2 regions of the Micromonospora sp. NPDC006431 genome follow, and region 1 is predicted to be linked to the other one. Evidence: predicted binding sites of a transcription regulator. Region 1 holds the regulator's gene; the other holds the start of a gene.
What was found. The regulator HrcA, encoded in region 1, represses chaperone genes, less so after heat shock. The targets are predictions, from matches to a motif close to GGTTNGCACNCTCNNNNNGAGNGTGCNAACC.

Region 1 (14,924 bases):
CTCTACCCGATCGACGGGTCCGACTACCCCAACCTCCGTGAGGCGCTGGACAAGCTCAAGCTCAACGACGCGGCGCTGACGTACGAGCCGGAGACCTCGGGGGCGCTCGGCTTCGGCTTCCGCTGCGGCTTCCTCGGCCTGCTGCACCTGGAGATCATCCGGGAGCGGCTGGAGCGGGAGTTCAACCTCGACCTCATCTCCACCGCGCCGAACGTGGTCTACCGGGCCATCCAGGAGGACGGCGAGGAGATCGTGGTGACCAACCCGAGCGAGTACCCGACCGGCAAGATCGCCGAGGTGTACGAGCCGACGGTCCGGGCCACCGTGCTCACCCCGAACGACTACGTCGGCGCGGTGATGGAGCTGTGCCAGGGCCGCCGGGGCAGCCTGCTCGGCATGGACTACCTCTCCGCGGACCGGGTGGAGCTGCGCTACACCCTTCCGCTGGCCGAGATCATCTTCGACTTCTTCGACCAGCTCAAGAGCCGCACCAAGGGGTACGCCTCGCTGGACTACGAGCCCTCCGGCGAGCAGGCCTCCGATCTGGTCAAGGTGGACATCCTGCTGCACGGCGAGCCGGTGGACGCGTTCAGCGCCATCGTGCACAAGGACAAGGCGTACAACTACGGCACGACGATCGCGGCCAAGTTGCGCACCCTGATCCCGCGCCAGCAGTTCGAGGTGCCCATCCAGGCCGCCATCGGCAGTCGGGTGATCGCCCGGGAGACGATTCGCGCCATCCGTAAGGACGTGCTCGCGAAGTGCTACGGCGGTGACATCAGCCGTAAGCGCAAGCTGCTGGAGAAGCAGAAGGAAGGCAAGAAGCGGATGAAGATGGTCGGCCGGGTGGAGGTTCCGCAGGAGGCCTTCATCGCCGCCCTCTCCTCCGACTCCGGCGACGGCAAGCCCGCCGGCAAGAAGTAGGCCCTCGCCGTACGCCGACGCATGGCCGGCGCCCCGCCACGGTGACCTGTATCCGGGTCCCGCGGGCGGGGCGCCGGCCTTTTCGCGTACCCGGAGGTGAATTTCCGTCCCGGGGACGCCGCACCGTCCGATCGGGTCGGCACCCCACGCCACCTGCGCAACCGTCCCGTCGGGGAAACGGATCCGGGCCCAGGTATCGACCGGGTGCCATCGGTCGGGCGGCAGATCGGTTTGGGTTTTCGGCCGGTCGGGAACTTAGCGGTCACGACAGACAACACACGACAACGTGTGGCAGATATTAGGAGGAGAGCGACCATGACCGTCACCGGAATCATCACCGCGCTCATCGTCGGTCTGATCGTCGGCGCGCTGGGTCGCCTGGTCGTGCCGGGCCGCCAGAACATGCCGATCTGGCTGCACATGCTGATCGGCGTGGGCGCGGCGCTGCTCGGCACGGTGCTGGCCCGGGCCCTGGGCATCGCGACCGAGACCGCCGGCGTCGACTGGATGGAGTTGCTGGTCCAGGTGGTGCTGGCCGCGATCGCCGTGGCCCTGGTGGCCGGGATCGGTGGTCGGCGCAGCGTCTCGCGCTACTGACCCACACCCCCGACCCCCGGAAACGCTGAAGCGGGCGCCCGACCTGGTCGGGCGCCCGCTGGCGTGTCCGGCCTGACCTGCCTGGACGTCACCCCTGCCGCCGGAGCCGCGGGCTGCGATACCGTCGCCAGGCCCCGCCCGCACACTGCCCCCTGTCGTAAAGGAATTTTTCCTACTAAGGTGCGGCGGAGAAGGTTAGTGCCAAACGGCGCGAGGGAGATATAGGCGTGAACAGGTGGAAGCGGCTGGCGCCGGTCACCGCCATCGTGGCCTCGGCCGCGATGGTGCTCGCCGGTTGCGGTGGCTCCGGGGACGACGAGAAGGCCGCGGACAACAGCAAGCTGACGGTCTGGATGATGGGCGAGGGCGGCGACGCCCAGACCAAGTTCCTCGACAGCGTCGAGGCCGAGTTCAAGAAGAAGCACCCCGAGACCGACGTGGTGGTGCAGTACATCCCCTGGCTGGAGGCGCCGAAGAAGTTCCAGGCCGCCCTGGCCGGCGGTGAGGGACCGGACGTCACCGAGCTGGGCAACACCGAGACCCAGGGCTGGGCGGCCCAGGAGGCGCTCGCCGACGTCACCGACAAGTTCAACGGCTGGGCCGAGGGCAAGGACATCCTGCCCGACCTGGTGAAGAACGCCCAGCTCGACGGCAAGCAGTACGGCGTGCCGTGGTACGCCGGCGTACGCGCCATCTACTACCGCACCGACTGGTTCGCCGAGGCCGGCGTGCAGCCGCCGACGACCTGGGAAGAGCTGGTCGCCGCCGCCAAGACGGTGCAGGCCAAGAAGCCGGGCAAGTACGGCATCGCCCTGCCGGGCAACTCGGAACTGCCGTTCTACTCCTTCCTCTGGGCCGCCGGCGGGGAGATCGCCACCAAGCAGGGCGACACCTGGAAGTCTGGCTACAACACCCCGGAGGCGCAGCGGGCGGTCAAGTTCTGGACCGACCTGGTGACCGTGCACAAGGTCGCCCCGCCGGCCGCCGCCGGCTGGAACGAGGTCGACGCCCGGACCCAGTTCGCGACGGGCAACGCCGCCATGGCGTTCGCCGGTAGCTGGCAGGGCGGCGCGATGAAGAAGGACAACCCGGACATCGAGAAGGTGTGGGGCACGTTCCCCATCCCGGGTCCGGACGGCAAGCCGGCCCCGGCCTTCGCCGGCGGTTCCGACATCGCCCTGTGGAAGGACAGCAAGCGGCAGGCCCTGGCCTGGGACTACCTGACCGTGCTGCTGAGCAAGCAGAAGGACCAGGAGTTCGCCAGCAGCCTCGGCTTCTTCCCGGTCTACAAGGACCTCGTCGGCGGCGGCAACTACGCCAACGACAAGGTGATGGGGGCGTTCGCCACCGCCATGCAGAACACCAAGCTGACCCCGCTCACCCCGAAGTGGGTCGAGGTCAGCCGGACCAAGACGGTGACCCAGGCCATGAACAGCTCGGTCATCAAGGGCCAGAAGACGGTCGAGAAGGCCACCGCCGACGCGGCCACCGAGATGGAAAGCATCCTCAACGCCAAGTGACGACGCTGACCGAGGCCACCGGGACGGGCGCCGCGCGGGAGACCCCCGCGCGGCGCCGCCGCCGGGTGGACCATCTCCCGTACCTGTTGCTCCTGCCCTGTCTGGCGGTCATCGCGGTACTGCTGCTCTGGCCGCTCGGTCAGGTCGTGATGATGTCCTTCTACAAGTTGGACAGTGTCCGACAGTTGCGGGGGGACCGCGAGTGGCCGTGGGTGGGCCTGGCCAACTACGCGCAGATCCTCGGCGATCCGTTCTTCCGTACGGTGCTGCGCAACACCGTGCTCTTCGCCGTGGTGACCGTGGTGCTCACGATGATCATCGGCACCCTGGTCGGGCTGCTGCTCAACCGCCTCGGCAAGAAGATGGCGACCTTCGTCGCCAGTTGCGTGATGCTCGCCTGGGCCACCCCGGCGCTGACCGGCACCATCGTCTGGAAGTGGATTTTCGACGACACCAGTGGCCTGGTCACCTGGCTGTTCAACAAGCTGCCGGACGGGCTCTCCACCACGCTCTTCGGGCGCAGTGACTGGACCGGCTACGGCTGGTTCAACGACCCGCTGCTGTTCTTCGCGATCCTGACCCTGGTGGTCGTCTGGCACTCGTTCCCGTTCATCGCGGTGAGCGTGCTGGCCGGGCTGAAGAGCGTGCCGAGCGAACTGCAGGAGGCGGCCCGGGTGGACGGGGCCGGGCCGTGGCGGGTCTTCTGGTCCGTCACCTTCCCGATGCTGCGCCCGGTCTTCGGCATCCTGGTGGTGCTCTCCACCATCTGGGACTTCAAGGTCTTCACCCAGCAGTTCGTGCTGGCCGGCGGCACCCAGGACCGGTCGACGTTCATGCTCTCGATCTACTCGTACGCGGAGGCGTTCTCGCCGCCGCCCAAGTACGGCCTCGGGTCGGCGATCGCGGTCATCCTCACCCTGATCCTGCTCGCGGTGACCGCCCTGTACGTCCGCATGGTGCTCCGGCAGGAGGACGAGTAGTGAAGAAGATCGCCCTCAACGGTGCCGGCCTGCTGGTCGCGCTCTTCGCGGCCTTCCCGGTCTACTGGATGGTCGCCACCTCGCTGAAGCCCAACCGGGAGATCTTCTCGGCGACCCCGCGTCCGGTGCCGGCCGAACCCACCCTGGAGCACTACCGGGAGATCCTCACCGGGAACCTGATCCCGGGCGTGACGTTCACCGACTTCTTCCTCAACAGCGCGCTGGTCGCGGTGGCGACCGTGCTGCTGAGCGGACTGGTCGCGCTGCTCGCGGCGACCGCGGTGGCCCGGTTCCGGTTCCGGCTGCGGACCACCTTCCTGATCCTGCTGCTCGTGGTCCAGATGATCCCGCTGGAGGCGCTGGTCATCCCGCTGTTCCTGATGATCCAGCGGCTCGGGCTCTACAACACCCTGCCCAGCCTGATCCTCACGTACCTGGGCTTCTCGCTGCCGTTCGCGGTGTGGATGCTGCGCGGCTTCGTGGCCGCGGTGCCGAAGGAACTGGAGGAGGCGGCGGCAATCGACGGCGCCAGCCGGGCCCAGACCTTCCGCCGGATCCTCTTCCCGCTGGTCGCGCCCGGGCTGGTGGCGACCAGCATCTTCTCCTTCATCACCGCCTGGAACGAGCTGATCTTCGCGCTGACCTTCGTCAACGACCAGCACAAGTACACCCTGCCGGTGGCGATGACGTTCTTCTTCGGCCGGGACGACACCGCCTGGGGTTCGGTGATGGCCGCCTCCACACTGTTCACCCTGCCGGTGATCGTCTTCTTCCTGCTGGTGCAGCGCCGGATGGTCTCCGGCCTGGTCGCCGGGGCGGTCAAGGGCTGAGGGGCACGGAACGCGCCCTGCTTGACGCGTCCCGTCGAGCAGGGGCCCCGCTCGGCGCGGTTCCTGCGCCGGGAGTGTGCCCGTAGGCTGACCGCCATGACGGGCAGGCTGGCGGCGGTGAACCTCGGCGTGGTGACCGAGGCGGAGTGGGCGGGCGACCCGAGCGGCCGTAGCGGGATCGACAAGCGGCCGGTCGACGGCCCGGTGCTGGTCCGGTTCGACGGGGTCGCCGGCGACTTCATCGGCGAGCGGGCCCACCACGGCGGCCCCGACCAGGCGGTGTACGCGTACGCCGCGGAGGACGCCGGCTGGTGGGCCACCGAGCTGGGCCGGCCGCTGCGTCCGGGCGCCTTCGGCGAGAACCTCACCACCTACGCGGTGGACGTCACCGGGGCGGTCATCGGCGAGCGGTGGGCGGTCGGCTCCGCCCTGCTGGAGGTGACCAAGCCGCGCACCCCGTGCACCACCTTCGCCGGTTTCTGGGGCGTACCGGACCTGATCAAGCGGTTCACCGTCCGGGCCGCGCCCGGGGCGTACCTGCGGGTGCTGCGCGAGGGGGAGACCGGCGCGGGCGACCTGGTGGAGGTGGTGGAACGCCCGGCGCACGGGGTGACCATCGGCGAGATGTTCCGGGCGACCACGCTGGAGCCCGAGCTGCTGCCCCGGCTGGCCGACGTGCCGGAGCTGCCCGAGCCGATCCGGGCGAAGGTCCTTCGCCGCCTCGGCGCCGCCGGCCGCTGACCGGCGTCGGCCCCGGCTGGCGGCCGCGCTGCCCGGGCCCGGGTCACGTGGCGGCGAAGACCTCCGCCAGCACCTGGGTCGACGCGGTCCGGCTGCCCTTCACCTTGTCCCAGGTGCCGTGCTCGGCGGTCCACTCCAGGTCGCCGAAGCGGACCCGCTTCACCCCGTGGTCGTCGGCGTGGGAGACCAGCCAGTGGGCGTACCGCCAGCCGTTGCGGCTGTCCGCCGCCGGGACGGCGAACCCGGTCAGGTCGGTCGGTGGGGTGAGGCCGGACAGCCCCCAGTCCAGGGTCAGGCTCTCCACCAGGGCCGTCGCCGCGGCCGGCCCGCGCATCGTCGGCGTCAGCCCGACGGTGCAGGCCACCGCGGCGGTCGCGTCGCCGAGCAGCGCGCGGGTGAGGACCTCCGACTCGTCGGCCCACTTCTGGTACGCCTCGGGGTAGGCCGACCGCTGCACCCGCTGCGCGGCCTCGGTGACCCGCATCTCCTCCCAGCCCCGGACCTTCTTCAGCGCGGCATAGAACTTCCTCGCCGCGTAGCGCGGGTCCTGGACCTGCTCGGGGGTGCCCCAGCCCTGGCTCGGGCGCTGCTGGAACAGGCCCAGCGAGTCTCGGTCGCCGTGCGCGATGTTGCGCAGGTGCGACTCCTGGTACGCGGTCGCCAGCGCCACCACCACGGCCCGCTCGGGCATCCGCCGCTGCACCCCGATCGCCGCGATCGTGGCCGCGTTGGCCATCTGCTCGGCGCTGAGCACCACCCGCCCGTCGGCCTGCACGGTGCAGGTCCGGCTGGCCATCGGCAGGCGGAGGTGCTGCCCGAACTGCTTCGTGACGAACCAGACGCCGAGCAGGGCGACGACCGCCACCACCACACCGCCTGCCACGACTGCAACCCGAGTTCGCACCCGCACCCCCTGTCCCGACAGTCCGACAAGCGTACGTCCCGCGCCGCACCAACCGGGTCGTCCGACCGGTTGTCTCCCGTTCCGTCACCGCCCCGCCACCGACCGCGTCCGGCCCCACGTGCGGAGGCCCGTCGGCCTCAGTCTCCGGTGGGCACCCAGGCGGCGGGCCGCTTCTCCCGGAACGCAGCCACGCCCTCCCGGCCCTCCGCCGAGAGGAAGTACCCGGTGGACAGCGTGGCCAACTCGGCGATCTCCGCGCGCAGGTCGGTCGCGGCCGGCCGGCGCAGCAGCTCCTTGGTGCCGGTGAGGGCGGTCGGCGCCCCCTTCACCAACGAGGCGCAGTAGCCTGCCACCGCGGCGTCTAGGTCGTCCGCCGGCACTGCGGCGGTGACCAGGCCGATCTCGGCGGCCCGCCGGCCGTCGAAGGTGTCGCCGGTCAGGTACAGCTCGGCGGCGGCCCGGGGGTGCAGCCGCGGCAGCACGGTCGCCGAGATCACCGCCGGGATCACCCCGATCCGGACCTCGGTGAAGGCGAACGTCGCCGCCTCGGCGCAGACCGCCAGGTCGGCCGCGGCGATCAGCCCCAGCCCACCGGCCCGCGCCGGCCCGGCCACCTTCGCCAGCACCGGCTTCGGGCACTCCCGGACCGCCACCAGCACGTCGCCCAGCATCCCGGCCGGCACCGTCCCGCTGGCGTACGCGGCGGCGGTCTCCTTGAGGTCCGCCCCGGAGCAGAAGACCGGCCCGGTGTGGTCCAGCACGATCACCCGGACCGCGTCGTCGGCGACCGCCGCGGCGAGCCCGGCCAGCAGCTCGGTCATCAGCGGGGTGGAGAGCGCGTTGCGGTTGTGCGGGCTGTCCAGGGTGAGGGTGGTCACCCCACGGGCCGTGGCGACCCGCACGAGAGCGTCCGGAGAGGTCATGCCGGGCACACTAGTGGCCATGCCCGGCGTCCTTCCAGAAGGCGAATCCGTCCCGCGTGACGGATCGCTGCCCGCTGCCGCCCGCCGCGCCGTCGGCGCCCACGGCTTCGGGGTTTACGTGCACGTCCCGTTCTGCGCCAGCCGGTGCGGTTACTGCGACTTCAACACGTACACGACGGCCGAACTGGGCGGCGGGGCCAGCCGGGAGAGCTACGCCGACAGGGTCCTGGCCGAGCTGGCCCTCGCCGGCCGGGTGCTGGGCGACAGCCCGCCGCCGCGGGTGGACACCGTCTTCGTGGGCGGCGGCACGCCCACCCTGCTCCCCGCCGACGACCTGGCCCGGATCCTCGACGGCATCGACCGCACCTGGGGGCTGGCCGCCGACGTCGAGGTGACCACCGAGGCCAACCCCGAGTCGGTCACCCCGGAGTCGCTCAAGGCGCTGCGGGCGGCCGGCTACACCCGGATCTCGCTCGGCATGCAGTCCGCCGCGCCCGGGGTGCTGGCCGTCCTCGACCGGCGGCACAGCGCCGGCCGGGCCACCGCCGCCGCCCTGGAGGCGCGGGACGCCGGATTCGACCACGTGAACCTGGACCTGATCTACGGCACGCCGGGGGAGACCGCCGAGGACTTCGCCGCCTCGCTGGAGCAGGTGGTGGCGGCGGGCGTGGACCATGTCAGCGCGTACGCCCTGATCGTGGAGGACGGCACCCGGCTGGCCGCGCGGATGCGCCGCGGCGAGCTGCCGTACCCGAGCGACGACGTGGCGGCGGACCGCTACCTGGCCGCCGAGGCCGCCCTCCACGCGGCCGGCTTCTCCTGGTACGAGGTCTCCAACTGGGCGCGCTCCGCGGCGGCCCGGTGCCGGCACAACCTGCTCTACTGGACCGGTGCCGACTGGTGGGGCCTCGGCCCGGGGGCGCACAGCCACGTCGGCGGCGTGCGCTGGTGGAACGTCAAGCACCCCACCGCGTACGCGCAGCGCCTGGCCGCCGGGGAGTCGCCCGGCCTGGCCCGGGAGGTGCTCACCCGGGACGAGGCGCACATGGAGGACGTGATGCTGCGGCTGCGGCTCGCCGCCGGCCTGCCGCTGGACGTGCTGGACCCGGCCGGCCGGGCCGGCGCCGAGCGGGCGCTGGCCGAAGGCCTGCTGGCCCCCGACGCGTACGCCGCCGGCCGGGCCGTGCTGACCCTGCGCGGCCGGTTGCTGGCCGACGCGGTGGTCCGCGACCTGCTGCCCTGAGCGATGCCGGACCCGGCCGACCCGGAGGCCGGCCGGGTCAGGGTCACTTGATCAGGCTGAGGCTCATCGGATACTGGTAGAGCTGGCCCTCGTTGGCCTTGACCCCGGCGAGGATGCCGAACACCACCCCGAGGATGACGGCCGCGCCGACGCCGAGGAAGCCGATCAGGATGCAGCTCAGGATCCAGCCGACCAGGCCCACGATCGACCAGAGCAGCTGGAAGTTGAGCGCCGCGACCGCGTGCTGGCGCACGGTCGGGGACTGGTTGCCCCGGGCCAGCATCGAGACCAGCGGCGGGAGCCAACCCAGCACACCGGCGCTGATGAACATCGCCGCCGCGCCGCCGAAGTGCGCGACCAGGGCCCAGGTCTTGTCTTCGTTGTTGGCGTAGCCGGCGGGCGGCCCGTACCCGCCGCCGGTCGGGTAGCTGGCGCCGGGCGCGGCGTGGCCGCCCGGCGGAGGATGACCACCCGGAGGTGGGTAGCCACCCGACGGCGGCTGGCCGCCGGAGGGCGGCGGATAGCCACCGGGCGGGGGATAGTCGCCCCCCGCCGGTGCGCCGGACAGTGGTGCGGTGGGGGGCTCGTCCGCCGACGAGCCGAACGGTGCCGACGGCGGGGGCGCCTCCGGCGGCTGGGCGCCGGAGTCCCCCGCTCCCGGAGGGCGAGGAGGTTCAGTCATGGACGTCACGGTAGGTCCCGTGGGCAAGGGCGCGCCAGGGGGAGATCGCCCGGGATGTCCGGCTGTTCGGCCCAGGGGGCGTGACTGCGTGGCGGCCCGCACCGGGGGTCCGTCGCTGATCATCGCGTCGGCGGGCACGCCGACGTAGACTGGCACTCGCTACAGTCGAGTGCCAGACGCTCAGTCGGCACCGCGTGCCGCTGATCCGATCGGGTGGCGACGCGCGCCGGCGGGCCGAGGCGCGTCAGGAGGTGGGAGATGGGTCTCGACGACCGCAAGCTCGCCGTGCTGCGCGCGATCGTCGAGGACTACGTCGCCACGCAGGAGCCCGTGGGCAGCAAGGCCCTGGTCGAGCGGCACCAGCTGGGCGTCTCCCCGGCCACGGTCCGCAACGACATGGCGGTGCTGGAGGAGGAGGGCTACATCCGGCAGCCGCACACCAGCGCCGGCCGGGTGCCCACCGACCGCGGCTACCGGCTCTTCGTCGACCGGCTCTCCCGGGTCAAGCCGCTCAGCCCCGCCGAGCGCCGGGCCATCGAGCGCTTCCTGGTCGGCGCGGTCGACCTGGACGACGTGGTGCACCGCACGGTCCGGCTGCTGGCCCAGCTCACCCGGCAGGTCGCCGTGGTGCAGTACCCGAGCCTGGCCCGCTCCAAGGTGCGCCACCTGGAACTGGTGCCGATCTCCACCACCCGGCTGATGGTGGTCATGATCGCCGACACCGGGCGGGTCGAGCAGCGGCTGGTCGAGCTGCCCGGGCCGATCCCCGCCGAGGACGTCACCGACCTGCGCCGGCTGGTCAACGAGAAGCTGGTCGGCACCCTGCTGGCAGACACCCCGCCGCTGGTCCAGGCGCTGGTGGACGAGTCCTCGCCGCAGCTGCGCCCGGCCATGGCCACGCTCTCCAGCGTGCTGCTGGAGACGCTGGTCGAGCGGCACGAGGAGCGCCTCGCGCTGGCCGGCACCGCCAACCTCACCCGCGGTGGTCTGCTGGACTTCCAGGGTTCGCTGCGCCCCATCCTCGAGGCGCTCGAGGAGGAGGTCGTGCTGCTCAAGCTCATCGGCGAGGCCGAGCCGAGCACCACCCGGGTGCTGATCGGCGACGAGAACGAGGTCGACAACCTGCGCGCCGCCTCCGTGGTCAGCACCGGCTACGGCCCCGGCAGCACCATCGTCGGTGGACTCGGCGTGCTCGGACCGACCCGGATGGACTACCCCGGCACCATCGCCACAGTGCGGGCCGTGGCACGCTACGTGGGCGATCTGCTGGCCCAGAACTGACCAGTCAGGGCCGCCGGCCGGAAAGTGGCCGACGACCGCGCAACGCGAGACGAACATGAGGACACGGAACGCAGTGGCCAGGGACTACTACGGCATTCTCGGCGTGAGCCGGGACGCCTCCGACGACGAGATCAAGCGCGCCTACCGCAAGCTGGCGCGGCAGTTCCATCCGGACGTCAATCCGGATCCGGAGGCACAGGAGAAGTTCAAGGACATCAACGCCGCGTACGAGGTCCTCTCGGACGACCGGAAACGGCAGATCGTCGACCTGGGCGGCGACCCGCTCGCGCCCGGCGGTGGGGGCGCGGGTCCGGGCGGCCCGGGCGGCGCCGGCCCGTTCGTCGGGTTCCAGGACATCATGGACGCCTTCTTCGGCGGGGCGGCCGGCGGCAGCCGGGGGCCGCGCCCGCGTACCCGGCCGGGCGCCGACGCGATCCTGCGGCTGGAGCTGGACCTGCACGAGACCGCGTTCGGCGTCGAGGCCCCGATCACCGTCGACACCGCGGTGCTCTGCACCACCTGCTCCGGCGCGGGCACCGCGGCCGGCACCCACCTGGCCACCTGCGAGGCGTGCGGCGGCCGGGGTGAGGTGCAGTCGGTGCAGCGGACCTTCCTCGGCCAGGTGGTCTCCGCCCGGCCGTGCACGGTCTGCCAGGGCTACGGCACCACCATCCCGCACCCCTGCCCGACCTGCGCCGGCGACGGCCGGGTGCGGACCCGCCGCTCGCTCACCGTCAAGATCCCGGCCGGGGTCGAGGACGGCATGCGGATCCGGCTGGCCCAGCAGGGTGAGGTCGGCCCCGGCGGCGGCACCGCCGGCGACCTCTACGTGGAGATCCACGAGCGGCCGCACGACGTCTACTCCCGCAAGGGCGACGACCTGCACTGCCGGGTCACCGTGCCGATGACCGCCGCCGCGCTCGGCACCCGGCTGACCATCAAGACGCTGGACAGCGAGGAGACCTTGGACGTCAAGTCCGGCACCCAGCCGGGCAGCACGCTGCGGCTGCGCGCCCGGGGCGTACCGCACCTGCGCGGCACCGGCCGGGGCGACCTCTACGTCCACCTCGACGTGCGCACCCCGACCAAGCTCGACGCCGAGCAGGAGCGGATGCTGCGCGAGTTCGCCAAGACCCGCGGCGAGGAGGTCGCCGAGCTGACCAAGCAGGGCGGCTTCTTCTCCCGGATGCGTGACGCCTTCAACGGGCACGCCTGAGGTGTCGGCGCCGCTGTTCCTGGTCGAGGCGCTGCCCACCGGTGACACGCTGACGCTCGACGGCCCGGAGGGGCACCACGCCGCCACCGTGCAGCGGCTGCGGGTCGGCGAGGAGGTGCTGCTCGCCGACGGCCGGGGCGGCACCGCCGCCGCGGTGGTCACCGCCGTCGGCCGGGGCACCCTCGACCTGGCGGTCACCTCCCGGGGGTACGTCGACGCGTCCGTCCCCCGGCTCGTGGTCGTGCAGGGCATCGCCAAGGGCGACCGGGGCGAGCTGGCCGTGCAGGCGATGACCGAGGTCGGGGTGGACGAGATCGTGCCCTGGGCGGCGTCCCGCTCGGTCGTGCAGTGGCGGGGCGACCGGGGCGTACGGGCCCGGGAGAAGTGGGCGGCCACCGCCCGGGAATCGGCCAAGCAGGCCCGCCGCGCCTGGCTGCCGATCGTGGCCGGTACGCCCGACGAGTCGACCCCGACGGTGGCTCGGCGGATCGCCGGGGCGGCCGCCGCGGTCGTGCTGCACGAGGAGGCCGAGGAGCGGCTGGCCACCGCCGAGCTGCCGGAGACCGGCGAGATCGTGCTGGTGGTCGGCCCGGAGGGTGGCATCGCCCCGGCCGAGCTGTCCGCCTTCCGCGAGGCCGGCGCGCGTACCGTCCGGCTCGGTCCCTCGGTGCTGCGCACCTCCACCGCCGGCGTCGCCGCCCTCAGCGTGCTCGCCGCCCGACTCGGCCGCTGGTAGTTCGCGAGTCGTTCTCCGCCGCGGCGCGGGTCGCGGCACCCGCGGGATGCCCCTCGCCCGCCTTTGCTCTGCGGCCACGGGCGCAGCACTCCCGACGACGGGCGGTGCTGCGCGGATGGCTGCAGAGCAAAGGCGGGCGGCGGAGGGTGTCGGGCCGGCCCGGGATCGGGCTCTGCCGCGGTCAGCTGCGCAGGTAGGAGGCGCCGTTGAGGTCGACGATGGTGCCGGAGGCCCACTCGGCCTCGGGGCTCGCCAGCCAGTGCACCGCGGCGGCGATCTCCTCGGGGCGCGCCACCCGCCGGAACGGGCTCTGCGCCCGGATCGCGTCGCCGCGCTCGCCGCTGAGGTGGGTGGTGGTCATGTCCGTCTCGACGAAGCCGGGCGCCACCGTGGCCACCGCGATGCCGTACGGGGCCAGGGCCAGCGCCAGCGACTGACCGAGCGCGTTCAACCCGGCCTTGCTCGCCCCGTACGCGGGCTGCTCCGGCTCGCCCCGGAAGGCGCCCCGCGAGGAGACGTTGACGATCCGACCACCCCCCGCACGCATGTGCTGGGCGGCGCACCAGGTGACGTTGGCGGCCCCGGTCAGGTTGGTCTCCAGCACCAGCCGCCACTGCTCGCGCCACTGCTCGTAGGTGTTGCCGAAGACCGGGTGCGGCAGGTCCCGGGGGCCGTACACGCCGGCATTGTTGACCAGCACGTCCAGCCCGCCCAGGCGTTCCGCCGCCGCGTCGACCATCGCCCGGACGGCGTCCGGGTCGGTCAGGTCGGCGCGGACCACCACGTGGCCCTCGCCGGGCAGTTCGGCGCGTACCCGCTCGGCCAGCTCCGCCGAGTCCCGGTGGTGGATCGCCACCCGGTCCCCGCCCGCCGCGAACGCCCGCGCCACCGCACGCCCGATGCCGCGCGAGGCCCCCGTCACCAGTACCGCCCGTCCCGTCATGCGCGCCATCGTGCCGCACCGGGCGCGCCGGCTGACAACGGGGCCCGCCCCAGGCGGAACCCGTCAACAGGGCCGCTTCCTTACACTGCCCGAATGGGAACCGACTGCCTGTTCTGCCGGATCGTCGCCGGGGAGATCCCGGCCACCATCGTGCGGGAGACCGCCACCACCCTCGCCTTCCGGGACATCAACCCCCAGGCGCCGACGCACGTGCTGGTCATCCCCAAGGAGCACTACGCGGACGTGGCCACCCTGGCCCAGGGCGACCCGGGGCTGGCCGGCGAGGTGCTCGCCACGGCCGCCACGGTGGCCGAGGAGGAGGGGCTGCTCGCCGACGGCTTCCGGCTGATGTTCAACACCGGGGCGTACGCCGGCCAGGAGGTCTTCCACGCGCACGCGCACGTGTTCGGCGGTGCGCCGCTCGGCCCGATGCTCTGCCGCTGAGGCCGTCCCTAGACTGCACGCATGATCACGGTGCATGACCGGCTCGACCGGATGGTGCGGCAGGCGCAGGTCCAGGGGCGGATCCCGGCGGTCTCGGCCGCCCTGCACCGGGCGGACCGGCCGCTCTGGACCTGCACGGTCGGCGGGACCGGCAACGACAGCCCGCTCGGCCCGGAGACGGTGTTCCGGATCGGCTCGGTCACCAAGACCTTCACCGCCGTGCTGGTCATGCAGTGCCGCGACGACGGGCTGCTGGACCTGGACGACCCGATCGGGCGGCACCTCGACCTGCCGGCGCACGGCGAGCTGACCGTACGCCGGCTGCTGTCGCACACCGCGGGCCTGCAACGCGAGCCGCACGGCGACGTCTGGGACAGCCTGCGGGCGCCCGGCGTCGACGAGCTGCTTGCCGACCTGGCCCGGGTGGAGCGGGTGCTGCCGACCGGCCGCCGTTACCACTACTCCAACCTCGGCATGGCGCTCCTCGGTGAGCTGGTCGCCCGGCTGCGCGGCGGCACCTGGGCGGAGGTGCTCGCGGAGCGGGTGCTCGCCCCGCTCGGGTTGACCTCGACCGGCCGTACGCCCGGTGAGCGGGCGGCCACCGGGTTCCTGGTCGACGCGTACTCCGACGAGGCGCACCCGGAACCGCCGACCGACTTCGGCGCGGTGGCCCCGGCGGCGCAGCTGTGGAGCACCGCGCCGGACATGGCGCGCTGGGCCGCCTTCCTGGCCGACCCGGCGGCGCTGGACCCGGCCGGCGCGGTGCTCGCCCCGGCGACCCTCGACGAGATGCGCTGGCCGCTCACCACGACCGACGAGACGGTGTGGGCCGCCGGCTTCGGGCTCGGCCTGATCCTGGTGCCGCAGCCGCAACGGGTGGTGCACGTGGGGCACGACGGGGCGATGCCCGGTTTCCTGGCCGCCGTCTACGGCCGGCGTGGCGGGGACGGTACGGCGGGC
Region 2 (14,924 bases), on a different contig from region 1:
GCCGGCCTGGCGCTCGGCGTCGTCTGGATGGTGGCGCAGGCGCTGATGCCGGCCGCGGTCGGGCGGGCCATCGACGCCGGCCTCACCCACCGCGACCCGGACGCCCTGCTGCGCTGGGGGCTCGTGCTGCTGGGGCTGGGCCTCCTCCAGGCCACCGCCGGCATCCTCCGGCACCGCTGCGCGGTGCACAACTGGCTCGGCGCCGCGTACCGGACCGTGCAGGTCGCCGTGGACGCCACCAACCGGCTCGGTGCGGCGCTGCCCCGCCGGGTCGCCGCCGGCGAGGTGGTCAGCATCGGTACGGCCGACATCGAGCACATCGGCAGCGCCATCGACATCACCGCCCGGGGCGCCGGGTCGGTGGTGGCGATCGTCACCGTGGCGATGATCCTGCTCACCGCGTCCGTGCCGCTCGGGCTGGTCGTGGTGCTCGGCGTGCCGCTGCTCATGGGGCTGGTGGCGCTGCTGATCCGGCCGCTGCACCGGCAGCAGGCGGCGTACCGGGACTCGACCGGCCGGCTCACCGCCCGCGCCGCCGACATCGTCTCCGGGCTGCGGGTACTGCGCGGCGTGGGCGGGGAACCGGTGCTCGGCGCCCGCTACCGGGAGCAGTCCCAGGCGCTGCGCGCCGACGGCCTGCGGGTGGCCCGGGTGGAGTCGCTGCTCCAGGCGGCGCAGATCCTGCTGCCCGGCGTCTTCCTGGTGCTGGTGACCTGGCTGGGGGCCCGGTTCGCGCTGGCCGGCGAGATCAGCGCCGGTCAGCTCGTCGCGTTCTACGGCTACACCGCCTTCCTGGTCAGCCCGCTGCGCAACCTCACCGAGGCGGCGGACAAGCTGACCCGGGGGCACGTGGCCGCCCGCCGGGTGGTCCGGTTGCTCCGCCTCGCCCCGGAGTTCACCGACCCGGCCCGCCCGCGGCCGCTGCCCGACGGGCCGGGCGAGTTGGTGGATGTCCGGTCGGGGCTGGTGCTGCGGCCGGGCCGGCTCACCGCGCTGGTGGCCAGCGTCCCCGAGGACGCGGCCGAGATCGCCGACCGGCTCGGCCGGTACGTCGACGGGGACGTGACGCTGCACGGCGTACCGCTGCGGGACGTGGCACTGGCCACGGTGCGCGAGCGGATCCTGGTGGTCGACAACGACGCGCAGCTCTTCACCGGCCCGTTGCGGGTGGAGCTGGACCCGCGCGACCGGGGCGACCGGGCCGCGGTCGAGGCGGCGCTGGCCGTGGCCGGCGCGACCGACATCGTCGACGCGCTGCCCGGCGGGCTGGACAGCCAGGTGGCCGAACGCGGTCGGGAGTTCTCCGGCGGGCAGCGGCAGCGGCTGCGGCTGGCGCGGGCGCTGGTCGCGGACCCGGAGACGCTGGTCCTGGTCGAGCCGACCAGCGCGGTGGACGCGCACACCGAGGCGCGGATCGCCGACCGGCTGTGCGCCGCGCGCCCCGGGCGGACCACCCTCGTCTGCACCACCAGTCCGCTGGTGCTGGGCCGTGCCGAGCACGTGGTGTTCGTGGAGGACGGCAAGGTGGTCGCGGAGGGCCGCCACGACGAACTGCTCGCCGCCGAGCCGCGCTACGCGGCCACGGTGAGCCGGGAGGAGGACCGGTGAGCGCCGCCCTGCCCGTCGCCGACGCCGGCCAGGTCCGCCGGTACGCGCGTACCCTGGTCCGCCGGCATCCGCGCGGGCTGGCCGCCGTGCTCGGCCTGCACGCGCTCGCCGCGGCCGCCGGCCTGGTCGCGCCCCGGCTCCTCGGCGACCTGGTGGAGGGGATCTCGCGGGGCGTCGGCACGGTCACCGTCGACCGGATCGCGTTGGCCATCGCCGGTTTCATCGTCGCCCAGTCGGTGCTGGTCCGCTTCGCCCACCTGGCCTCGGCCCGGCTCGGCGAGCGGGTCCTCGCCGAGCTGCGCGAGGAGTTCGTCGAGCGGGTGCTCGCCCTGCCGCTGGCCACGGTGGAGCGCGCCGGCACCGGCGACCTGCTCACCCGCACCTCCCGGGACGTCGCCGCGCTCTCCCGGACGGTGCGGTTCGCCGTGCCGGAGACGCTGATCTCGGCGGTCACCGTGCTGCTGATCCTCGGGGCGTTGCTGCTGACCGGCCCGCTGCTGGTGCTGCCCGCGCTGCTCGCGGTCCCGGTGCTGGTCGCCGGCACCCGGTGGTACCTGCGCCGCGCGCCGGAGGGCTACCTGCGGGAGAACGCGGCGTACTCGGACATCACCGACGGGATCAACGAGGTGGTGGAGGGGTCGCGGACCACCGAGGCACTGCGGCAGCAGGCCCGCCGCCGGGCCCGCACCGACGCGGACATCCGCCGGTCGTACGCGGCCGAGAAGTACACCCTCCACCTGCGCACGGTCTTCTGGCCGGTGGCCGAGTTCGGGTACGTCGTACCGGTGGTGGCCACCCTGCTCATCGGTGGCTGGTTTTATCTCAAGGGCTGGGTGAGCCTCGGGCAGGTCACCGCCGCCACCCTCTACGCCCAGCAACTGGTGGATCCGGTCGACCGGCTCCTCGCCTGGCTGGACGAGCTGCAGGTCGGCGGCGCCTCGCTGGCCCGGCTGCTCGGGGTGGCGGCCGACCCCACCGCCGAGCCGGCCGACGCCCCGGCGGCGACCACCGGTCGCGGGCCGGGGCGGGGCGCCGGCCGGCTGGCCGCCCACGACGTCCGGTACGCCTACCGGACGGGACACGACGTGCTGCACGGCGTGACCCTGGTGCCCCGGCCGGGCGAGAAGCTGGCCATGGTTGGCCCGTCCGGCGCGGGGAAGTCCACGTTGGGGCGGCTGCTGGCCGGGGTGCACCCGCCCCGCTCCGGCTCGGTCACCGTGGACGGCCGTCCGCTCACCGGCCTGCCCCTGGCCGAGCTGCGCAGCCACGTCGCACTGGTCAGCCAGGAGCACCACGTCTTCATCGGCACCCTGGCCGAGAACGTGGCGATGGTCCGGCCGGACGCGGAGCCGGCCCAGGTACGCGTCGCACTGGCCGCCGTCGACGCGCTGGGCTGGGCGGAGGCGTTGCCGGACGGGTTGGACACCCTGGTCGGGGCGGGCGGGCACCAGCTCTCGCCCGCCCAGGCGCAGCAGCTCGCGCTGGCCCGGCTGGTGCTCGCCGACCCGCACACGCTGGTGCTGGACGAGGCCACCTCGCTGATCGATCCGCGCGCCGCCCGGGCGCTGGAGCGCTCCCTGGCCGCCGTGCTGGCGGGGCGGACGGTCATCGCCATCGCGCACCGGCTCTTCTCCGCGCACGACGCCGACCGGGTGGCGGTGGTGGAGGACGGCCGGATCACCGAGCTGGGCTCGCACGACGAACTGGTCGCCGCCGGCGGCTCGTACGCCGCGCTCTGGCGCTCCTGGCACGGCTGAGAGGGTCAGCCGACGTCGAGGGGGTCGGCGAGGAGGCGGTCGAAGGCCAACTCGGCGGCCCCGATCAGCGCCGCGTCCGCGCCGAGCTTGGGCGTACGCAGCCGCACGTGCTCCAGGCAGGCGGGCAGCCCGTTGGAGTTGAGCCGGCTGCGCACCTGGGCGGCGGCGGCCAGGTAGAGGTCGCGCATGGTGCCGCCGAAGATGACCATCTCCGGGTTGAAGATGTTGACCAGGTTGGCGACGCCGAAGCCGAGCCAGTCACCGGCCTGCCGGACGGCGGCCTGGGCGCGGGCGTCACCCCGGTCGGCCGCGTCGAAGACGGCCAGCATCGCGTCCCGGCCCCGGGCGTCGGAGCGGCCGGCGGCCCGGAGCAGCCCGTGCTCGCCGATCTCGGTCTCCCAGCAGCCCCGGCGGCCGCACTCGCAGCGGGCCCCGTCGCGGACCACCACCATGTGGCCGACCTCGCCGCTGTAGCCGCCGTGCCCGGTGAGCCGCCGGCCGCCGGCGATGATGCCGGCCCCGACGCCGACGTCCCCGTACAGGTAGATGACGTTGTCGCAGCCGGCCGCGACGCCCCGGGCGTGCTCGGCGAAGGCGGCCACGTCCGCCACGTTGCCGACGGCGATCGGTACGTCGGTGCCCAGTTCGGCGGCGAGTGCCGCCCCGATCGGCTCGTCCACCCAGCCGGTGGTCGGGCTCAGCCGGACCAGCCCGTCCTCCCGGCGGACCATGCCGCAGACGGCGACACCGGCCCCGACACAGATCGAGCCCGCCGACACCGACTGGTGCATCTCCTTGACCGCGCCGGCCAGCAGCGGCGCGGCCTCGCCGGCGACCAGGTTGCGGGGTCGGTCCAGCTCCCGGCGGTCGAGCACCACACCGCCGAGACCGATCCGCGCGGCCCGCAGCCGGTCCACCTCCACGCTGTACGCGTACGCGTAGACCCGGGCCGACTCGGGCCGGACGACCAGCGACGGTCGTCCGGCCCGGCCGGTCTCCTTCGGCGCCCCCTCGCTGACCAGACCGGCGCCGGCCAGGTCGGCGGTCAGCGCGCCGATGGTGCTGCGGTTCAAGCCGAGGGCGGTGGTCAGCTCGGCGCGGGTGGTGGCACCGTGCACGTGCACGTAACGCAGCAATGCGCCCAGGTTCTGCCGACGGATCTCGTCCTGGCTCGGTCCTGCGCGCATTGCCACAGCCATTTCCGTAAGCGGTTCAGCGGGTGCCGGTGGCGGCGGCCCGCCGCCGGGACAGTGCGTCGATGGTGGCGGCGCCGAGCAGGACGATGCCGGTGACCACGTACTTGACGCCTGAGCTGTATCCCATCAGGCCCATCCCGTTGTCAATGACGGCGATCACCGCACCGCCGAGCACCGCGTCGAGCACCCGGCCCTTGCCGCCGAAGAGGCTCGTGCCGCCGATGACCGCCGCGCCGACGGCGTAGAGCAGGACACTGCTGCCACCCGTGTTGGGGTCGACCGAGTTGGCCCGGCTGGCCGCGACGATGCCGCCGATGGCCGCCATGGCGGAGCAGATCACGAAGACCGAGATCCGGATCCGGTCGACGTTGATGCCGGCGCGGCGGGCCGCCTCCCGGTTGCCGCCGGCGGCGTAGACGTGCCGGCCGTAGCTGGTGCGCTGGAGCACGAAGGTCCAGACGATCAGCAGCACCGCGATGACCGGCACCACGATCGGCACGCCCTTGAGTGAGGTGATCAGGACGTTGCGGCTGCGCTCCAGGTTGAGGATGAAGACGGCGGCACCCAGGATCAGCGCCAGCGCGCCGATCCGGGCGAGGACCACCGCGATCGGGTCGGTCAGCAGGCCACGGACGGAGCGCTGGCGGTGCCGGAGCAGTTGGACCGCCGCGTAGCCGGCGACGCCGACGGCGGCGAGCAGCCAGCCCACCGCCGGGGGGAGGTTCCGGTTGGCGATGGCCAGCAGCACGTCGTCCCGCACCGAGATGTTCTTGCCCTCCTCCACGAGCATCAGCGCGATGCCCTGGAAGGCGAGGAAGCCGGCGAGGGTCACCACGAAGGAGGGGATGCCGACCTTCGCCACCAGCAGGCCGAGCAGCGTGCCGATGACCACACCGGTGGCGATCGCGGCGAGCACCGCCACGTACCAGGGGTAGCCGAACACGGTCACCACGTTGGCCAGCACGGCGGCGCAGACCCCGCTGGCGAAGCCGGCGGAGAGGTCGATCTCGCCGAGCAGCAGCACGAAGACCAGCCCCATCGAGATCAGGGTGATCGCCGCGCCCTGGGTGAACAGGTTGGCGAAGTTGCCGGCGGTGAAGAACGACGGGCGCACGATCGAGAAGGCGGCGCAGAGCAGGACGAGCATGCCGACGGCGGGGAGCGCGCCGATGTCGCCACCGCGTACCCGGCGCCAGTAGTTGTGGAGGTGGCTGCCGACGCTCAGTGCCGGCGCGACGGCGGCGGGGCCTTCCTTCTGCACGGCGGTGGTGGTCATCGGAGGGCTCCTGGGGTCGTGTCGGCGGGCTCGGCGCCGTTGCCGTTGCCGCCCGGCGCCGAATCGGCGGCGAGGCCGAGGCTGCCGGAGCGGCCGGCGGTGATCAGCTCGACCACCTGCGAGTGGGTGATTTCGGTGGTCTTCACCTGGGCGACCATCTGGCCGAGGTAGAGCGCGGCGATCCGGTCGGAGACGGCGAAGACGTCGTTCATGTTGTGCGAGATGAGCACCACCGCCAGGCCGTTGTCGGCCAGCCGGCGGACCAGTTCGAGCACCTGGGCGGTCTGCGCGACGCCGAGCGCGGCGGTCGGCTCGTCCAGGATGACCAGCTTGCTGTTCCACAGCACCGCCTTGGCGATCGCCACGGTCTGGCGCTGGCCGCCGGAGAGGCTGGAGACGTGCTGGCGCAGCGACTTCACCGTACGGACGCTGAGCCCGGCCAGGGTCTCCGCGGCCATCTGCTCCATGGTCGGCTCGTCGAGCACGATGCCACTGCGCTTCTCCCGGCCGAGGAACATGTTCTGCACGATGTCGAGGTTGTCGCAGAGCGCGAGGTCCTGATAGACGACCTCGATACCGAGCGCGGCGGCGTCCCGGGGGCCGTGGATGCCCACCGGCTGGCCGTCGAAGAGGAACTCGCCGGCATCCGTGGGGTAGATGCCGCTGATGCACTTGACCAGGGTCGACTTGCCGGCACCGTTGTCGCCGACCAGCGCGGTCACCTCACCGGCGTGGGCGGCGAAGGCGACGTTGCGCAGCACCTGGACGGGACCGAAGCTCTTGTCGATCCCGCGTAGTTCCAGCAGGGGGCTCGCGGACACGGGGGTCTCCTTTGGACGGAGGGGAGGTCTCGGGTCCCGTCCGGAATGCTGCCCGGCACGGGATCGTCCCGTGCCGGGCAGCATTGCCTGAAGCGGGGTGCGGAAGGTCAGCTGATGCCGGCGTCGGCGCACAGCTTGGCGTACGCCCCGGTGCAGAGCTCTTCCTTGGTCACGTAGCCGTCGGCCACGACGTCCTTGACGTTGTCCTTGTAGATCGCCTTCGGCTCCAGCAGCACGGCCGGCACGTCCCGGCCGCTCTCCGGGTCCTTGACGGTCTGGCCGGTGTCCTTCGTCTTCCCCTTGGCGAGACCGATGGCCAGGTCCGCGGCGGCGTCGGCCTCCTGCTTGACCGCCTTGTAGACCGTCATGCACTGGTCGCCGGCGAGGATGTTCTGCAGGCCCTGGGCGGTGGCGTCCTGGCCGGTCACCGGGACCTTGCCGTTGAGCTTGTTCTTCTTCAGCACCGAGATGGCCGCGTTGCCGAGGCCGTCGTTGGCGGCGAGCACCCCGTCGATCTTGCCGCCGGCCTTGGTGAGCTGCTGCTCGAAGATCGTGGCGGCCTGGGCGTTGTCCCACTCCGGCACGGAGTCGTCGGCGGCCTTGGTGTACTCCTTCGAGTCGAACTTCGGCTTGAGCACCGAGTCGTACCCGTTCTTGAACAGGGTGGCGTTGTTGTCGGTCGGCGAGCCGTTGAGGTAGGCGATCGCCGGGTTCTTGGCGCCCTTGTCGGTCAGGCACTTGCTCAGGCCCTCGCCCTGGAGCTTGCCGACCGCCTCGTTGTCGAAGCTGACGTAATACTCGGCCGACCCGCCGAGGGTGAGCCGGTCGTAGTCGATGGTGGCGACGCCCTGGGACTTCGCCTTCTCCAGGACGGCCTTGCCGGTGCCGGAGTCCAGGTTGACGATCATCAGAACGGTCACGCCGTTGGTGATCATCTGGTCCGCGATGGTCTGGAACGCGGTCTTGTCGTTCTGGGCGTTCTGGATGTCGGAGTCAACGCCCGCGGCGTCGAAGGCCGCCTTGAGGTACTTGCGGTCCGCGGTCTCCCAGCGGGCGGAGGACTTGCTGTCCGGGAGGATCACGCCGATCTTCGGCTTCTTGGCGCTGCCGGCCTGGTCGGAACCGCCGTTGTCACCGCAGGCGGCCATGCTGCCGGTGGCCAGCAGGCCGACGGCAGCGAAGGTGAGGAAGCCCTTGCGCATGTGCACGGGTCCTTTCCGGGGTGGGGGAGTGGTCGGTGGTTTGTTGTGTCCGGCAACGTATTCCCGTGCGTGTGGCGAGCGCAATACTGCCGAGGTCAGTAGTTTGTTGGCGGCGGTAACAATTCAGCAACGCCACTGTCACCCGGCTGAGAGCGCTCCCCGCACGAGGTGCGGGAACGAACGCCCGCGGAGCGACTCGGGGGTGGATCAGGCGGCGGCGATCGGCACGGTGACGGCGTCGGTCAGCGCGACCAGATCAGCCGGGGCGAGTTGCAGTTGCAGGCCGCGGCGACCCGCCGAGACGTAGACGCTCGGGTGGCCCAGGGCGGACGCGTCGACCACCGTGGGCAGCCGCTTGCGCTGGCCCAGCGGGCTGATCCCGCCGCGCACGTAGCCGGTGGCCCGCTCGGCCACGGCCCGGTCCGCCATGGTCGCCCGCTTGCCGCCCACCGCGGCGGCCAGGGCCTTGAGGTCCAGTTCCCCGGTGACCGGCACGACCGCCACGGTCAGCCCGCCGTCGACCTCGGTGACCAGGGACTTGAACACCCGCTCCGGCGGCACCCCGAGGGCCGCCGCGACCAGCGCGCCGTAGTTCGGCGCGTCCGGCGAGACCTGGTACGGGTGGGTGCTGTGGCTGATCTTGCGCTGCGCCAGCAGCGCCGTCGCCGGAGTGCCCTGTCCCGCCATGCCCGACAAGCTAACCCCGCCCGGCCCGACGGGGCGAGTCGAAATCCGGGCTCAGCCCGGCACCGGCTGGCAGATCAGCACGGTCGGCGCGCCGCCCACCCGGGTGAGCATCAGGCTGGCCGCCGCCTTGCCGGCGAGCTTCAGGCCCCGGCGCAGCTGCTCCGGTTCGAGCGCCGAACCGCGCTTGAGGATCTCCACCCGCCCGACCCGTCGCTCGCGCAGCAGAGCCCGCAGCCGCTTCAGCGAGAACGGCAGCACGTCGGTGACCTCCAGGCAGCGGGCGTACGGGGTGGCCACCGGCGCGTCGGCGTACAGGTAGGCGATGCTCGGGTCGGCGAGGGTCGCGGACAGCTCCGCGGCCAACTCGGCGACCAGGTGCGCGCGAACCACCGCCGGGTCGGGGTCGTACACGTACCGCCGGACCGCGCCCACCGGCGCCTCGGCGTCACCGGAGCCGGTGAGCTGATGGCAGGGGGCCGCTCCGCTGCCGGCGGCGTTGGGCGGGGGCCCTTCCTTCAGCACGGTCGCGCGGCGGGGCACCTCGGCCAGCTCGCCGCACCAGAGGGCGGCCTCGACCAGGTCGCCGGCCACGCTGACCCACTCCGCCTCGGCGCCCGCCGGGATCAGCGCGTGGTCCAGCCCCGGGGCCACCTTCACCACGGTCCGCGGCACCCGCTCGGCCAGCCCGGTGACGAAATCCCAGGGCGGCGAGTAGGCGTTCGGATCGAAGATCCGCCGGCCGGTGCCGGTCGCCCGTCGCTGCGGGTCGCAGAAGACCGCGTCCACCCGGGTCACGTCGAACGCCGTCGCGTCCCCGCACTCGACGGTGAACAGGTCGGCCAGCCCGGCCGCCTCGGCGTTCGCGGCGGCCATCGCGGCGGTCACCGGGTCGGCCTCTACCCCGTACACCCGGATGCCGGCGCGGGCGGCGGCGAGTGCGTCGGCGCCGAGGCCGCACCCCAGGTCGGCGAGGGTGCGCACGCCGGCGGCGCGCAGCCGCGCGGCCCGCCGGTCGGCGACCACCCGGCGGGTGGCCTGCTCCAGCCCGGGGCGGGTGAGGAACATGCCGGCGGCCTCGGGCCCGAACTTGCCGACCGCTCGGCGGCGCAGCTCGGCCTGGGTGAGCGCGGCGGCGGCCAACCCGGCCGGGAGCCCCGCCGAACGGAGCCGGGCCGCCGCGGCCAGCGGGTCGCCGCCGGCCACCTCGGCGGCCGCCGCGAGGGCGGCCGACCCCTCGGGGGTACGCAGCGCGGCGAGCTGTTCGAGATCCACCCGCCCATTCTCCCGGCCCTGGTCGGCGCCCGGTCGTCGACCTGGCGGGGGCCGGCGGGGCGGGTCCCGCGACGTCGCCGACGTGGCGGGTTTGGTGGGCCGGGACCTCGCCAGATCGCCGACCTGGCGAGGGCGGCGTGCCGGGTTACCCGGAGGGTGGCGGTGGCGACGACGAAGGGTCGCCAGCCCGCCGGGGGCGAAGGTGTGGGCGACACGGGGGCGGTTGCGTTGGCACTCTCCTTGACGGAGTGCTAGCCGAGGAATAACCTGCGATTAGCACTCTCACCCTGAGGGTGCCAACGCCCGGGCCCTGGTGTCCGGGGGTTGAACGCCAGGCGGACCGGCACCCGCGACGACGGCCCCGCCCGGTGGCATGTGGCAGATTGACGCCGGTCGGCATGCCGACCGGCAACGAAACCAGTACCCCAGGAGGGTATGCCCGTGACTACCGCGACCAAGGTTGCGATCAAGCCGCTCGAGGACCGGATCGTGGTCCAGGCGAACGAGGCTGAGACCACCACGGCGTCGGGCATCGTGATCCCCGACACCGCCAAGGAGAAGCCGCAGGAGGGCACCGTCCTCGCTGTCGGCCCGGGCCGGATCGACGACAAGGGTAACCGCGTTCCGATCGACGTGAAGGTCGGCGACACCGTCCTGTACTCGAAGTACGGCGGCACCGAGGTCAAGTACGCCGGCGAGGAGTACCTGGTGCTCTCCGCCCGCGACGTCCTCGCGGTCATCGAGAAGTAAGCAACCGATCAGTGTCGTTGCCCCGGTCCGGCTCGCCGGGCCGGGGCAACGACGCTTCGAAGGGATACCGATGGCGAAGATCCTCAGCTTCTCGGACGACGCCCGGCACCTGCTCGAGCACGGTGTCAACGCTCTCGCGGACACGGTCAAGGTCACCCTCGGCCCGCGCGGGCGCAACGTCGTCCTGGACAAGAAGTTCGGTGCACCGACGATCACCAACGACGGCGTGACCATCGCCAAGGAGATCGAGCTCACCAACCCGTACGAAAACCTCGGCGCGCAGCTGGTCAAGGAGGTGGCGACCAAGACCAACGACGTCGCCGGCGACGGGACCACCACCGCGACCGTGCTGGCCCAGGCGATGGTCCGCGAGGGCCTGCGCAACGTGGCGGCCGGCGCCAACCCGGCCGGCCTCAAGCGGGGCCTCGACGCGGCGGCGACCAAGGTCTCCGAGGCCCTGCTCGGCCGGGCCGTCGAGGTGGCCGACAAGGAGTCGATCGCGCACGTCGCGACGATCTCCGCGCAGGACGCCACCATCGGCGAGCTGATCGCCGAGGCGATGGAGAAGGTCGGCCGCGACGGTGTCATCACCGTCGAGGAGGGCTCCGCGCTCACCACCGAGCTGGAGGTGACCGAGGGCCTCCAGTTCGACAAGGGCTTCATCTCGCCCAACTTCGTCACCGACGTGGAGGGGCAGGAGTCGGTCCTGGAGGACGCGTACATCCTGATCACCACCCAGAAGATCTCGGCGATCGAGGAGCTGCTGCCGCTGCTGGAGAAGGTCCTCCAGCAGAACAAGCCGCTGCTGATCATCGCCGAGGACGTCGAGGGCCAGGCGCTGTCCACCCTGGTGGTCAACGCGATCCGCAAGACCCTCAAGGTCTGCGCGGTGAAGGCTCCCGGCTTCGGTGACCGCCGCAAGGCGATGCTGCAGGACATGGCGATCCTCACCGGTGCCGAGCTGGTCGCCCCGGAGTTGGGCTACAAGCTCGACCAGGTCGGCGTGGAGGTGCTCGGCACCGCCCGCCGCGTGGTGGTCGACAAGGAGACCACCACCGTCGTCGACGGTGGCGGTCGGGCCTCCGAGGTCGCCGACCGGGTCGCCCAGATCCGCAAGGAGATCGAGGCCTCGGACTCCGAGTGGGACCGGGAGAAGCTGGCCGAGCGGCTGGCGAAGCTCTCCGGTGGCGTCGCGGTCATCAAGGCGGGCGCGGCCACCGAGGTCGAGATGAAGGAGCGCAAGCACCGCATCGAGGACGCCATCGCGGCGACCAAGGCCGCGGTGGAGGAGGGTACGGTCCCGGGCGGCGGCGCCGCCCTGGCCCAGATCCTGCCGGCGCTCGACGACGACCTCGGCTTCACCGGTGACGAGAAGGTCGGCGTCTCGATCGTGCGCAAGGCGCTGGTCGAGCCGCTGCGCTGGATCGCCCAGAACGCCGGCCACGACGGCTACGTGGTGGTGCAGAAGGTCGCCGGCAAGGACTGGGGGCACGGCCTCGACGCCGCCAAGGGCGAGTACGTGGACCTGGTCAAGTCCGGCATCATCGACCCGGTGAAGGTGACCCGCAACGCGGTCACCAACGCCGCCTCGATCGCTGGCCTGCTGCTCACCACCGAGAGCCTGGTGGTGGAGAAGCCGGAGAAGGCCGAGCCGGCCGCCGGCGGTGGGCACGGCCACGGTCACGGTCACGGCCACCAGCACGGCCCGGGCTTCTGATTCCCCGTACGGCCTGAGTCAGGGCACACCGCCCACGCGGTGTGCCCTGATCCGTATCTGCTTACGGAACGCTGACGTGGCTGGCGGTCGGCCGCTGGGCGCGTCCACACTGGTCGGCGTGAGCAGCATGTCCCGCCGCCGGGCGGCGCTGGCCGGGGTCACCGCCGCGGCCGTGGCGATCGGCTCGGCCGAGCCGGTGGCCGTCCTCACCGGGCCCCGCTCGGCGCCACTGATCGCGGTCGGCGGTCTGGTGGTCGACCTGGTGCCCGAGCCGCTCAAGCAGGTCGCCATCGCGCTCTTCGGCCGGTACGACAAGATCGCCCTGCTGGTCGGGACGGCGGTGCTGCTGGCCGCGTTCGCCGCGCTGCTCGGCGTGCTCGCGGCCCGGCGACTCTGGGCCGGCGCGGCCGGCATCGCCGGGTTCGCCGCCCTCGGGGTGGCCGCCGCGCTGACCCGGGCCGGCGCGGATGCCGCCGACGCGCTGCCCTCGCTGGTCGGCGGCGGGCTGGGGGCGCTGACGCTCTGGGCCTTCGTCGCCGGCCCGCTGCGGGTGGATCCGGGGCCGGCGGCTCCGGCCACACCACACCGGGCCACCTCACCCGGGCCCATCCCACCCCCGGCCGTCGCCGCGCTCGCGCGGGAGGAGCCCGTCGCGGGGTGGGAGCCGCTGGAGCGCGGGGATCCGGGGCCGCGGCGGCGGTTCCTGCGCGGCGTCGGCCTGCTGGCCGGGACGGCGGCGGTGGCCGGGCTCGGCGGGCACTGGCTGGCTGGCCGGCGGGGCGTCTCGGCGGCCCGGCAGGCGGTGGCCCTGCCCACCCCGGTGGCGCCCGCCCCGCCGGTGCCGGCCGGCGCGGACCTGTCGGTGAGCCGGCTCGCCCCCTACGTGACCCCGAACCGGGAGTTCTACCGGATCGACACCGCCCTGGTGGTGCCGCAGGTGGACCCGGCGACCTGGCGGTTGCGCATCCACGGCCGGGTACGCAAGCCGATCGAGTTGAGCTTCGCCGACCTGCTCGCCCGGCCGATGGTCGAGCGCTACGTGACGCTGGCCTGCGTCTCGAACGAGGTGGGCGGGGACCTGATCGGCAATGCCCGGTGGCTCGGCGTACCGATCAAGGAGTTGCTGGACGAGGCCGAGCCGGAGGAGGGCGCGGACCAGGTGGTCGGGCGCTCGGTCGACGGCTGGACCTGCGGCACCCCGACGGCGGTGCTGCGGGACGGCCGCGACGCGCTGCTCGCGGTCGGCATGAACGGCGAGCCGCTGCCGGTCGAGCACGGCTTCCCGGTGCGCATGGTGGTGCCCGGGCTCTACGGGTACGTCTCGGCGTGCAAGTGGGTGACCGAGCTGGAGCTGACCCGCTTCGCCGACTTCGACGCGTACTGGGTGCCGCGCGGGTGGTCGGCGCAGGCGCCGATCAAGACCCAGTCGCGGATCGACACGCCGCGCCCGCGCAACCGGCTCACCGCCGGCCCGGTCACGGTCGCCGGGGTGGCCTGGGCTCAGCACCGGGGCATCCGGACCGTCGACGTACGCGTCGACGGCGGGCCCTGGCAGCAGGCGACGCTCGCCCCGACGGTCTCGGTGGACACCTGGGTGCAGTGGTCGTGGCGCTGGGCCGCCACCCCGGGCGAGCACACCCTCCAGGTACGCGCCTCCGACGCCGACGGCGATACCCAGCCGGGGGAGCTGCGGCCGGTCGCGCCGGACGGGGCCACCGGCTGGCACACGGTGCGGGTCACCGTCGGCTGAACCGGCCGGCGGACGCCGGGTCGATCTCCACGACGCCGCACGTGCGCGGCGAGGGTGGCCGCCGCGGGTGGCTGGCGGCGCGGGGCCGGAGAGGCGCTGCTCGCTCGCTCTGGAGCTGATGTCGTGAACGACTCACGCGCGTGCCGAGTCGTTCGTGACGTCAGCTCGAAAGGGAGCGGGAAACTGCCTCCCCGCGCGGAGCCGGAGTCGCCTGGCGGGTCCGGCTCGACGGCGCACACCCGACGCCGCGTCCCGGGACACGGCGTCGGGATGGTCGGTGTCGGCCGGTCAGGCGACCTTGCGCTGTTCCGGCACGGTGGACCTGTGCGGCTGGCCGAGCCGGGCCTCCAGCCGGGCCACGTCGACCCGGGTGTGCCGGCGGTCGGCGAGGTCCTCCCAGCCGAGGGCGAGCAGCCGGAGCCGCTCCGCCTCGCTGAACCCGCCCCACACGCCGTACGGCTCGCGGACCGACAGGGCGTGGGCGGCGCACTCGGCCCGTACCGGGCAGGCCCGACAGACGGCCTTGGCGCCGGACTCGCGGCGCAGCCGCGAGGAGCCGCGCTCGCCGTCCGGGTGGAAGAACTGAGCGCTGTCCCTCCCCCGGCAGGCACCGAGCCGCTGCCAGTCCCACAGGTCGACAATGGGTCCAGGCAATCTGCGTACGTTCGACATCAGCACCCCTCCTCCCGCGCGGCACCGCGGAGAATCCTTCGTGGCCAGCTACCGGTCGGCGGTCCGCGCGGGACACCCGTTTCCGGCCTGGCCCCTCGGTACCCGGGCTGTCCCGCGCTCACACATCTTTGATCGAAAACCTCGGACAGTTGGTGGCATATGCCCCATCTGCCGGAAAAGTTCTGATGATTGCCCGGAACCTCCTCCTGACCCGAC

Region 2: the regulator HrcA is predicted to act here: its motif matches at 10,091-10,121, upstream of groES (co-chaperone GroES).

What each region holds. Positions count from the first base shown of each region.
Region 1 is NZ_JBIAHQ010000002.1:529,159-544,082, reverse strand. Features, by position in the region: gene lepA (translation elongation factor 4) at 1-924, shown strand, start outside; gene ACFYM6_RS06080 (GlsB/YeaQ/YmgE family stress response membrane protein) at 1,240-1,521, shown strand; gene ACFYM6_RS06075 (sugar ABC transporter substrate-binding protein) at 1,749-3,041, shown strand; gene ACFYM6_RS06070 (sugar ABC transporter permease) at 3,038-4,021, shown strand; gene ACFYM6_RS06065 (carbohydrate ABC transporter permease) at 4,021-4,851, shown strand; gene ACFYM6_RS06060 (MOSC domain-containing protein) at 4,948-5,592, shown strand; gene ACFYM6_RS06055 (hypothetical protein) at 5,636-6,502, opposite strand; gene ACFYM6_RS06050 (enoyl-CoA hydratase-related protein) at 6,634-7,419, opposite strand; gene hemW (radical SAM family heme chaperone HemW) at 7,439-8,662, shown strand; gene ACFYM6_RS06040 (DUF4870 domain-containing protein) at 8,706-9,344, opposite strand; gene hrcA (heat-inducible transcriptional repressor HrcA) at 9,603-10,625, shown strand; gene dnaJ (molecular chaperone DnaJ) at 10,699-11,841, shown strand; gene ACFYM6_RS06025 (16S rRNA (uracil(1498)-N(3))-methyltransferase) at 11,843-12,577, shown strand; gene ACFYM6_RS06020 (SDR family NAD(P)-dependent oxidoreductase) at 12,759-13,520, opposite strand; gene ACFYM6_RS06015 (histidine triad nucleotide-binding protein) at 13,614-13,964, shown strand; gene ACFYM6_RS06010 (serine hydrolase domain-containing protein) at 13,986-14,924, shown strand, end outside.
Region 2 is NZ_JBIAHQ010000005.1:98,426-113,349, reverse strand. Features, by position in the region: gene ACFYM6_RS12045 (ABC transporter ATP-binding protein) at 1-1,608, shown strand, start outside; gene ACFYM6_RS12040 (ABC transporter ATP-binding protein) at 1,605-3,365, shown strand; gene ACFYM6_RS12035 (ROK family protein) at 3,371-4,552, opposite strand; gene ACFYM6_RS12030 (sugar ABC transporter permease) at 4,578-5,837, opposite strand; gene ACFYM6_RS12025 (ATP-binding cassette domain-containing protein) at 5,834-6,658, opposite strand; gene ACFYM6_RS12020 (sugar ABC transporter substrate-binding protein) at 6,766-7,860, opposite strand; gene ybaK (Cys-tRNA(Pro) deacylase) at 8,068-8,547, opposite strand; gene ACFYM6_RS12010 (methyltransferase domain-containing protein) at 8,599-9,819, opposite strand; gene groES (co-chaperone GroES) at 10,255-10,569, shown strand; gene groL (chaperonin GroEL) at 10,640-12,286, shown strand; gene ACFYM6_RS11995 (molybdopterin-dependent oxidoreductase) at 12,405-14,036, shown strand; gene ACFYM6_RS11990 (WhiB family transcriptional regulator) at 14,325-14,708, opposite strand.